4 regions of the Neorhizobium galegae bv. orientalis str. HAMBI 540 genome follow, and region 1 is predicted to be linked to each of the others. Evidence: predicted binding sites of a transcription regulator. Region 1 holds the regulator's gene; each other region holds the start of a gene.
What was found. The regulator LexA, encoded in region 1, represses DNA repair genes until DNA is damaged. The targets are predictions, from matches to a motif close to TGTTCNNNNTGTGTTCNG.
Positions count from the first base shown of each region.

Region 2: RG540_RS02760 (nucleoside triphosphate pyrophosphohydrolase family protein) is a predicted target of LexA. The motif match lies at 1,336-1,353, and genes of this name have one in related genera.
Region 3: RG540_RS15315 (ATP-dependent helicase) is a predicted target of LexA. The motif match lies at 1,244-1,261, and genes of this name have one in related genera.
Region 4: RG540_RS04660 (sel1 repeat family protein) is a predicted target of LexA. The motif match lies at 1,394-1,411, and genes of this name have one in related genera.

Region 1 covers NZ_HG938353.1:1,530,524-1,532,723, reverse strand. Annotated here, with positions in the region: gene RG540_RS07855 (VOC family protein) at 1-741, opposite strand, end outside; gene lexA (transcriptional repressor LexA) at 942-1,661, shown strand; gene RG540_RS07845 (ComEC/Rec2 family competence protein) at 1,642-2,200, opposite strand, start outside.
Region 2 covers NZ_HG938353.1:584,389-586,588, reverse strand. Annotated here, with positions in the region: gene tldD (metalloprotease TldD) at 1-946, shown strand, start outside; gene RG540_RS02760 (nucleoside triphosphate pyrophosphohydrolase family protein) at 1,025-1,333, opposite strand; gene RG540_RS02755 (sulfite exporter TauE/SafE family protein) at 1,461-2,200, shown strand, end outside.
Region 3 covers NZ_HG938353.1:3,090,642-3,092,841, forward strand. Annotated here, with positions in the region: gene RG540_RS15310 (iron ABC transporter substrate-binding protein) at 1-943, opposite strand, end outside; gene RG540_RS15315 (ATP-dependent helicase) at 1,265-2,200, shown strand, end outside.
Region 4 covers NZ_HG938353.1:911,792-913,991, reverse strand. Annotated here, with positions in the region: gene RG540_RS04665 (pyridoxal phosphate-dependent aminotransferase) at 1-750, shown strand, start outside; gene RG540_RS04660 (sel1 repeat family protein) at 939-1,205, opposite strand; gene RG540_RS04655 (DUF2147 domain-containing protein) at 1,729-2,067, shown strand.

The DNA.
Region 1 (2,200 bases):
GATGACCGCCCGGCCGCGCAGTCCTTCGGCGCCCGGGGTCGGCTGAAGCGCAAATTCCGCCTCGAGCTCCCGATCCTGCAGTATCCGGATGCGGGCATTGGCCGCGGCAAGCTGGAGCGGTGCAGCCTCCGGCGCGGCCTTGGTCAGCAGCACCTGTTCGACCAGCGGAGCGAAATCGGCAGGCGTCGGGGCCGACAGGATGATTTCGCTCAGGCCGGTAACGGTATTGGCATGCCGCTCCAGCCCACTGCGATCTGCGGGCAGCGGGTTGATGCGCTGGCAGGAAAACAGGAAGAATTCGGGCGCGCGATGATCGCCGGCGAATGCCAGCCGGAAGCTCGCCTGCGTCTCGGAACCGTCAGCCAGGGTCATGCCGCGGGAAAATTCCAGCACCTCGCCTGCCGAGACGCCGCGCATCTTGAAACGCGCATGATCGGCCATCGCGTCCCGGGTCGCGACAACGAGAGCGGAAAAGCCCTGCCGGTTGGACGTCTTGCGGAAGGCGAGATCGCGGGCGGTGAAAACGTTGCCGCGCTTTGCCGCAACACCCGCATGGCGTCGGTTGGCAAGAGCCAGCGGCTCCAGGTAGGTCCCATCCGAGAAGAACACACAAGCATTGGCGGTGCCGAAAGGATGAAAAGCGTCCGGCGCAACTGTAAAACCGAGCTCCGTGAGCCTGGAACGCGCAGCGGTAAGTCCCGCCACCGGCAGCACGAGATGATCGATCGGTCTTGCGTTCACGCGAGGGCCCCCTGAATTGGAATCGCAAAGCTACTTTGGCAGCGGGCTGGCGCCGCGCAAGTGGTGTGACACCAGATATCTGGCACGCATCTATGAAGAAAAAATCATCATACTTCACAGAAATTTAGGGACTTGCGGAACACATATGGAACATATAGTGTCCGTTCTGGATTTGTTTCCGACTCTGAGGGTGCCAAAAGATGCTCACGCGCAAACAACAGGAATTGCTTCTGTTCATTCACGAACGCATGAAGGAATCCGGTATCCCGCCGTCATTCGACGAAATGAAGGACGCGCTCGACCTTGCTTCCAAGTCCGGAATCCATCGTCTGATCACGGCGCTCGAGGAGCGCGGCTTCATCCGCCGCCTGCCGAACCGGGCCCGCGCGCTGGAAGTCATCAAGCTCCCGGAGGCTTATTCGCCAAGCATCCAGCCGCGGCGCGGTTTTTCGCCTAGCGTCATCGAGGGCAGCCTCGGCAAACCGCAGCCGGTCGCAGCACCTCAGAAACTCGCAGCCAACGATGGCTCGTCGAACGCCACGACCGTTCCCGTCATGGGCCGCATCGCCGCCGGCGTGCCGATCTCGGCGATCCAGAACAACACGCACGACATCTCCGTGCCGGCCGAGATGCTCGGCTCCGGAGAACATTACGCGCTGGAGGTCAAGGGCGATTCGATGATCGAGGCCGGCATTCTCGACGGCGACACCGTGATCATCCGCAACGGCACGACAGCCAATCCCGGCGACATCATCGTGGCGCTAGTGGACGATGAAGAAGCGACGCTGAAGCGTTTTCGCCGCCGCGGCGCCTCGATCGCGCTCGAAGCCGCCAACCCCGCCTACGAAACCCGCATTTTCGGGCCTGATCGGGTGAAGATCCAGGGCAAGCTCGTCGGCCTCATCCGCCGTTATCACTGATCAGCTGCCGGAGCGGTTCCGGCAACGCGTTGTCGAAACTCTGGCTTCGCCAATCATGGTGGCGGTGCCGGGTCCAGGGCCTGTCCTCGGCTGCCATTGCGGCACGGACCTGCCAGCGTCGTATGTCGCCCGTGCCGTTCAACGAAATCTCCAGCGCGCCGGTCTTTCTGAGCGTCGTGCCATTGATCATCAGTCCGCCGGACCGGCATCGGTCGAAGCGTGCCCGCGGGGCGATGACAAGATCGGCGGCGTCGCAGGCAGCGCCGGCATAACGGCCGTCTTCTACGGCCACGATGATGGCGTTGTCCGTGCTTGCGGCGCACCAGGCCTTCGGTTCGCAGGTGAAGCGGGCGGAAGTCACCTGGCTTATTCGCAACCTCACGGTTTCGAGTTCCGCCGAGGTCAACTCACGGCGCTTATCGTTTTTTGCGCCTGATGGCTTGCGGTCGGGCGGCTTGTCTCTGGCTGGCGACATATCCGGTTTGGTCGGGTCGCCGAGCAGAAGCGCCCTCTTCCACTGATCATAGATGAAATCAGGC
Region 2 (2,200 bases), 950 kb from region 1:
GGTGGTCGACATCCTGCGCGCCGACGGCCACCGGGTGCAGGACATCCGCCCGATGACCCGCATCAACATTTCCGTCGTCGTCGGTGACGGCGACCGGCAGGAATCGGGCTCGTTCGGCACCGGCGGTCGCATCGGCTTCGGCGATTTCGTCACGGAAGGCAACTGGCAGACCGGCGCCGACGAGGCGCTGCGCCAGGCGCTCGTCAACCTTTCCGCAATCGACGCGCCGGCCGGCACGATGGATGTCGTACTCGGCTCCGGCTGGCCGGGCGTGATGCTGCACGAAGCGGTCGGGCACGGGCTGGAAGGCGATTTCAACCGCAAGAAGACCTCGGCCTTTGCCGGTCTTTTGGGTGAGATGGTCGCGGCTCCTGGCGTCACCGTCGTCGACGACGGCACGATCGACAACCGCCGCGGCTCGATCACCATAGACGACGAAGGCACGCCATCGGCCTACAACGTGCTGATCGAGAACGGCAAGCTCGTCGGTTACATGCAGGATCGCCAGAACGCCCGGCTGATGGGCGTCGCGCCGACCGGCAATGGCCGCCGGCAGGGTTATGCCTATACGCCGATGCCTCGGATGACCAATACCTATATGCTCGGCGGCGACAAATCGCCCGAAGAGATCATCGCCTCGGTGAAGAAAGGCATCTACGCCGTCTCCTTCGGCGGCGGCCAGGTGGACATCACCTCCGGCAAGTTCGTGTTCGGCTGCACCGAGGCCTACATGATCGAAAACGGCAAAATCGGCCCGGCCATCAAGGGCGCCATGCTGATCGGCAACGGCCCGGATGCGATGCGCCGCGTCTCGATGGTCGGCAACGACATGAAGCTCGACACCGGCATCGGCAATTGTGGCAAGGGCGGCCAGTGGGTCCCCGTCGGCGTCGGCCAGCCGCATCTGCGGATGGACCAGGTGACGGTGGGCGGGACGAAGGCGTAAAGCGGAGCAGTTTGCCTGGCGATAGAAACGCTGAGGTTTCTATCGCCAAATCCCAATGCTGGCGTACGAGCCTCAAATTCAGCCCTCATCCGGCCTGAACAGCCATTTCCGCTCGATCGCCGATGCAAGATCGATCCGGTTGTTGCTGGCAAACAGCAGGATATGGCCGAGAAGATCGGCCGTCTCGTCGGCAAGGTCGCGGGCGAGATCCTCGTCGCTCCTGCCCTTTTTCCGTCCGCGGCCGGTAGCGCGGTTCCAGGCCTGGGTCAGCTCGCCCATCTCCTCCTGCAGCTTCAGGAGAAACCAATCGGCATCGCGGACCATTCCGTGGGTTTCGGCGTAATCCGCGGATGCAGCCTCGAATTGTTCGGTAAGTTTGCCCAGCATAATGTTCTCCTTTTGTATCCACAGGAGAATGCTGATTCCAGCGCCGTGTCCAGAGGGTTTGCTTGACACCCTCATCCAAATCCCGGCAGGTGCGGACCATCCGAAGCCCTTCATCACGGCATTTTTCATGGCATCCTCAAACCCGATTTCCGCCTTCCTGGATGCATGGATTCCGGGTCATGGGGCGGCGCAGCTCGTCTTTCTTTTCCTCTCGGCGCTGATCGCCGGACTGGCACGCGGGTTTTCCGGGTTCGGCGGAGCGCTGATCTTCGTTCCGCTTGCAGGTGCTGCCGTCGGCCCGAAGATCGCCCCTGCCCTGCTCCTGGTCATCGACGGCGTGACGACGCTCGGCATGCTGCCGGACGGCTGGAGGCGGGCGAACCGGCGAGAAGTGGGCACGATGCTGATCGGTACGCTGGTCGGCGTACCGGCGGGCACGACGCTGCTGGCGGTGATCGATCCAACAGCGCTCCGGTGGCTGATCTCGGTCGTGGTGCTCTGCCTGCTGATCTTCCTGATTTCCGGCTGGCGTTACCACGGCAAGCCAAAAACTCCGCTGACCATCGGCGTCGGGGCGCTTGCCGGCCTGTTCGGCGGCGCGGCGCAGCTTTCCGGTCCTCCGGTCGTCGCCTACTGGCTCGGCGGCGCCATTCCGCCGCTCACCGTGCGCGCCAATCTCATCCTTTATTTCGCGCTTTCGACGGTGATCTCGGCCACCGCCTATGTCATCGGCCACCTTTTGACCCTCGACGTCCTTGCCCTCGCACTGATCGCCGGCCCGGGTTACGGCCTCGGGGTGACTGCCGGTTCGAAACTGTTCGGATTTGCCTCCGAAGGCACCTTTCGGCGTATCTGCTTCCTGCTGAT
Region 3 (2,200 bases), 1.6 Mb from region 1:
GGGCTGCCAAGTCGGCGATCGGGGTCAGCATCTTGTTGGAAGCCTCGCCCTTGCCGACGGCGTATTCAAAGGAGGTGCCGTCGCGCAGAACCTTCTGGCCGCCCTTGCCGGTAACCCACTTCAGGAAGGCCTGGGCCTGTTCCTTGTGCTTGGAGGAGGCGAGGATGCCGCCGCCCGAGATCGACACGAAGGCGCCCGGATCCTGGTTCTTGAAATAATGCATGCCGACGTTCTTGGTGTTTTCGCCGGTCTTCGCCACGTCGCCGAAATAGTAGTAGTGATAGATCAGCGCGCCTTCGAACTGGCCGGCATTGACCGCCTTCATCGCCGTCGAATTGCCGCGGATGGGGGTCGCGTTTTCCTTCATGCCCTTCAGCCAGGCGGCGGTCGCTTCCTCGCCCTTGAGCTGCAGCAGCGCGCCGACGATCGCCTGGAAGTCGGCGCCCGACGGAGAAGCCGTCCAGCGGCCCTTCCATTCCGGCTTGGCAAGGTCGAGCATCGACTTCGGCAGCTTGTCTTCGGTCAGCTTGGTCTTGTCATAGGCAAAAACCGTCGAGCGGGCAGCGATGCCGACCCAGTTGCCGTTGGCCGGATGGAAGCCCGGCAGAACCTGGTCGAGCGTCGCCTTGTCGATCGGCGCGAAGAGGCCCTTGCCGTCCACCAGCGCCATGGCCGGCGAGTTTTCGGTGAGGAACACGTCGGCCGGCGAATTGGCGCCTTCCTGAACGATCTGGTTGGCGATTTCGAGGTCGCTGCCCTGGCGGATGGTGACCACGATGCCGGTCTCTTCCGTGAAGGCCTGCGCCCATTCCTTGGTCAGCCCCTCGTGCTGGGCATTGTAGATGGTCAGGCTATCCTTGACCTGCGCCGAAGCCGGCGAGGAAAGGGCGAGAACAGAAACAGCCAGGGCAACGCCCGCGGCCAAGGTGAACGAAGTTTTCAAGATCGCCTCCGCAAGAGAGTCAGGAATTTGACGAGGCCGTCATAACCAAAGCAGAGATTTGCGGTCAAGTTTATTTCGAAAGCCCGCATAACAAAAGCGTGATTTACGTTTGAAATACAAACAGATACAGGGCCGGAAGCGAATTGGTCGCAGCACCAGCCCTTGGAACGCAATTGTACTTGGGCGGAAATACCGCCGCCGGCATGATCGCAATGTTGCGGCACGCATGCAAGTTGGTGACTTGCCGCATGCACGGTAATGCCGATTTCCGCGTAGGCGCACGAATCAGCTATGGCTAATTCGAACACATCGGGAACGGGCATGGCTGTTGCTTATCTGGAAAAGCTGAATGACGCGCAGCGGCGCGCGGTGGAGCACGGCTCGGATGTGCCAAAGGGCGGCCCCGCTGGGCCTTTGCTGGTCATCGCCGGTGCCGGTTCCGGCAAGACCAACACGCTCGCCCACCGCGTCGCGCACCTGATCGTCTCGGGCGCCGATCCGCGCCGCATCCTGCTGATGACCTTTTCCCGCCGCGCGGCTTCCGAAATGAGCCGCCGCGTCGAGCGCATCTGCGCGCAGGTTCTGGGTGCCAATGCCGGCATCATGACCGACGCGCTTGCCTGGGCCGGCACCTTTCACGGCATCGGCGCCCGGCTGCTCCGCCTCTACGCCGAACAGATCGGCCTCGACCACGACTTCACCATCCACGACCGGGAGGATTCCGCTGACCTGATGAACCTGGTCCGCCACGAACTCGGCTTCTCGAAGACCGAGAACCGGTTTCCGACCAAAGGCACCTGTCTGCAGATCTATTCCCGTGCGGTGAATTCGGAAACGCCTCTGGACGAAGTGCTGAAGCTCTATTTCCCCTGGTGCTCGGCCTGGGAAAAGCAGCTCCGCGAACTGTTCGCCTCCTATGTCGAGGCCAAGCAGGCCCAGAACGTGCTGGATTACGACGACCTCCTGCTCTACTGGGCGCAGATGATGAGTGAGCCGGCGATCGCGCAGGATGTCGGCGGCCGTTTCGACCACGTCCTCGTCGACGAATACCAGGACACCAACCGGCTGCAATCGTCGATCCTGATGGCGATGAAGCCCGGCGGCATCGGCCTCACCGTCGTCGGCGACGATGCGCAGTCGATCTATTCCTTCCGGGCGGCGACGATCCGCAACATCCTCGATTTCCCGAACACGTTCGATCCGCCGGCCAATATCGTCACGCTCGACCGCAACTACCGCTCGACCAATACGATTCTG
Region 4 (2,200 bases), 620 kb from region 1:
ACCTTTAACTTCCATGTGGCAGGCCACGGCGGCCGGCTGGTAACGGTGCCTTATGTCGACGACCGCGAGCATCTCGACGGGCTGATGGAAGCCGTTCGCCGCGAAAACGCGCCGCTCGTCTATTTCGCCAATCCCGACAATCCGATGGGAAGCTGGTGGGATGCCGACAGCATCGTCGCGTTTGCCAAGGCGCTGCCGGAAACCTGCCTGATGATTCTCGACGAGGCCTATTGCGAGACAGGCCCAGCCGGCGCGACGCCCGATATCGCCGCCCTGATCGACCGGCCGAACATCATCCGCACTCGAACCTTCTCGAAGGCCTACGGCATGGCCGGCTCGCGGGTGGGTTATGCGATCTCGACGCCCGGCACGGCGGAGGCCTTCGACAAGATCCGCAATCATTTCGGCATGAACCGGATCGGCGTCGCCTCGGCGCTCGCGGCGCTGAAAGACCAAGCCTACCTCTCCCAGGTGATTGGGCAGATCAAGGCCTCGCGCGAACGGATAGCCGCAATCGCTGAAACCAACGGTCTGAAGCCGCTGGCGTCTGCCACCAATTTCGTGGCGATCGACTGCGGCCGCGACGGCGCCTATGCGCGCTCGATCGTCGATGGGCTGATGGAGCACGGCGTTTTCATCCGCATGCCGGGTGTCGCACCGCTCAACCGTTGCATCCGCGTGAGCACGGGACCGGAGCCGGACATGGCGTTGCTTGAAGAAGCGCTGCCGAAGGTGCTGAAAAGCCTATAGGCCAAAAGAAAATGACCGCGCCGGCCTTGTTCCTGCCGGTCGCGGTCTCAATTTCAGGCGTCGTCCCCGTCCAGACCCGACCGCCCTCTCCCGATCCCCTTTTGGGTTGATGTCTTTTGGATTGTTCTCCCGCCGGCCCTCTTGCGGGGCCGGTCAAATTCTTCGACCACAGCGCTCCCTCGAGGAGCTCAGTGCATGGTCATCCATTCGCGAGCGGCGCGAAGGGCTGCGGCCAGCTGCATCTTGCTCATCGTCTGGGCCAGGTCGGCGCGCAGTTCGGCGGCGCGGTCGGAGCCCTTGATCGCGGCGATGTTGAGCCATTTGTGAGCGGAAACGAGATCGACGTCGCAACCACGGCCGGTCGCATACATCAGACCCATTTCGCAGAAAGTGTCGGCGCGGGTTTCGCCACCCATGGTGGCCATTCCGGAATTGTTCATTTCAAAGCGTGCCATCGGTTTGATCCCTGTTAAAGCCTGTTGTTCGTCGTCTGCCCTGTTTTTGCCCTTTCGGGCTCCGTCCGGATCACCGTCTTAAAGCGGCTGTTTCGATCCTTCCGGCCGGCGGTTTTTCCCGCTCGTTTGATGACTTCACTATGCGCCCAACCTTCCAAAAGACGCCTAAAAAGCATGATTAATTCAACGAAAACAAAGTACAAACGCTTGGTAAACTTGGCTTTTTGTTAAACATGGGATGCCTTGCATTTTAAGGAATTTGCGGAGATTTTTACGAAAAATTTAGAAATCGATTTAAACTGATCGCTAACTACGAATCCGGGTCGCATCGGGGATCTGTGGAAAAACCTGGCCCTCCCCGACGCTGTAAATCCCCCGTTTTCCAAGCCAATCCGATATTTACCTTTACGTACGGGTAAGATAAATTTCGAACCGGGTTCGCGCAAAGGGGTGCGAATTAGAGGAAACCGCGCCGTCTATCGCTTGAGAAGGTCTGACGGCGGAAGCAAAGGAGGAAACAATCATGATGCGCAGACTGATGCTTGCTGCCGCGCTGACACTTGCCGCAGCTGGGGCCCAGGCCGCCGAGCCGATCGAAGGCAATTGGAAAACCGCCAGCGGCGAGACCGCAGCGATCGGCAAATGCGACACCGCCTATTGCGTGACGCTGAAGACCGGCAAACATTCCGGCAAGCAGATCGGCAAGCTCTCCGGCAAGGACGGCGAATATAGCGGCGAGATCACCGATCCTGCGGACGACAAGACCTATAGCGGCTCAGGCTCGGTCAGCGGCAATTCGCTGAAGATGAAGGGCTGTGTCCTCGCGATCTTTTGCAAATCGCAGACCTGGACGCGCCTCTAAGGTCGGCTCGTCCCATATTCCTTATATAAGAAGTGCAGAGATGGTCGCGCCGGCAAGGGCCGCGGCCATTTTTCGTCTCGCGACGTCAAGGACTGCCTGATTTTTTTGCTGCGTCGCACCAACAAGAGGCACC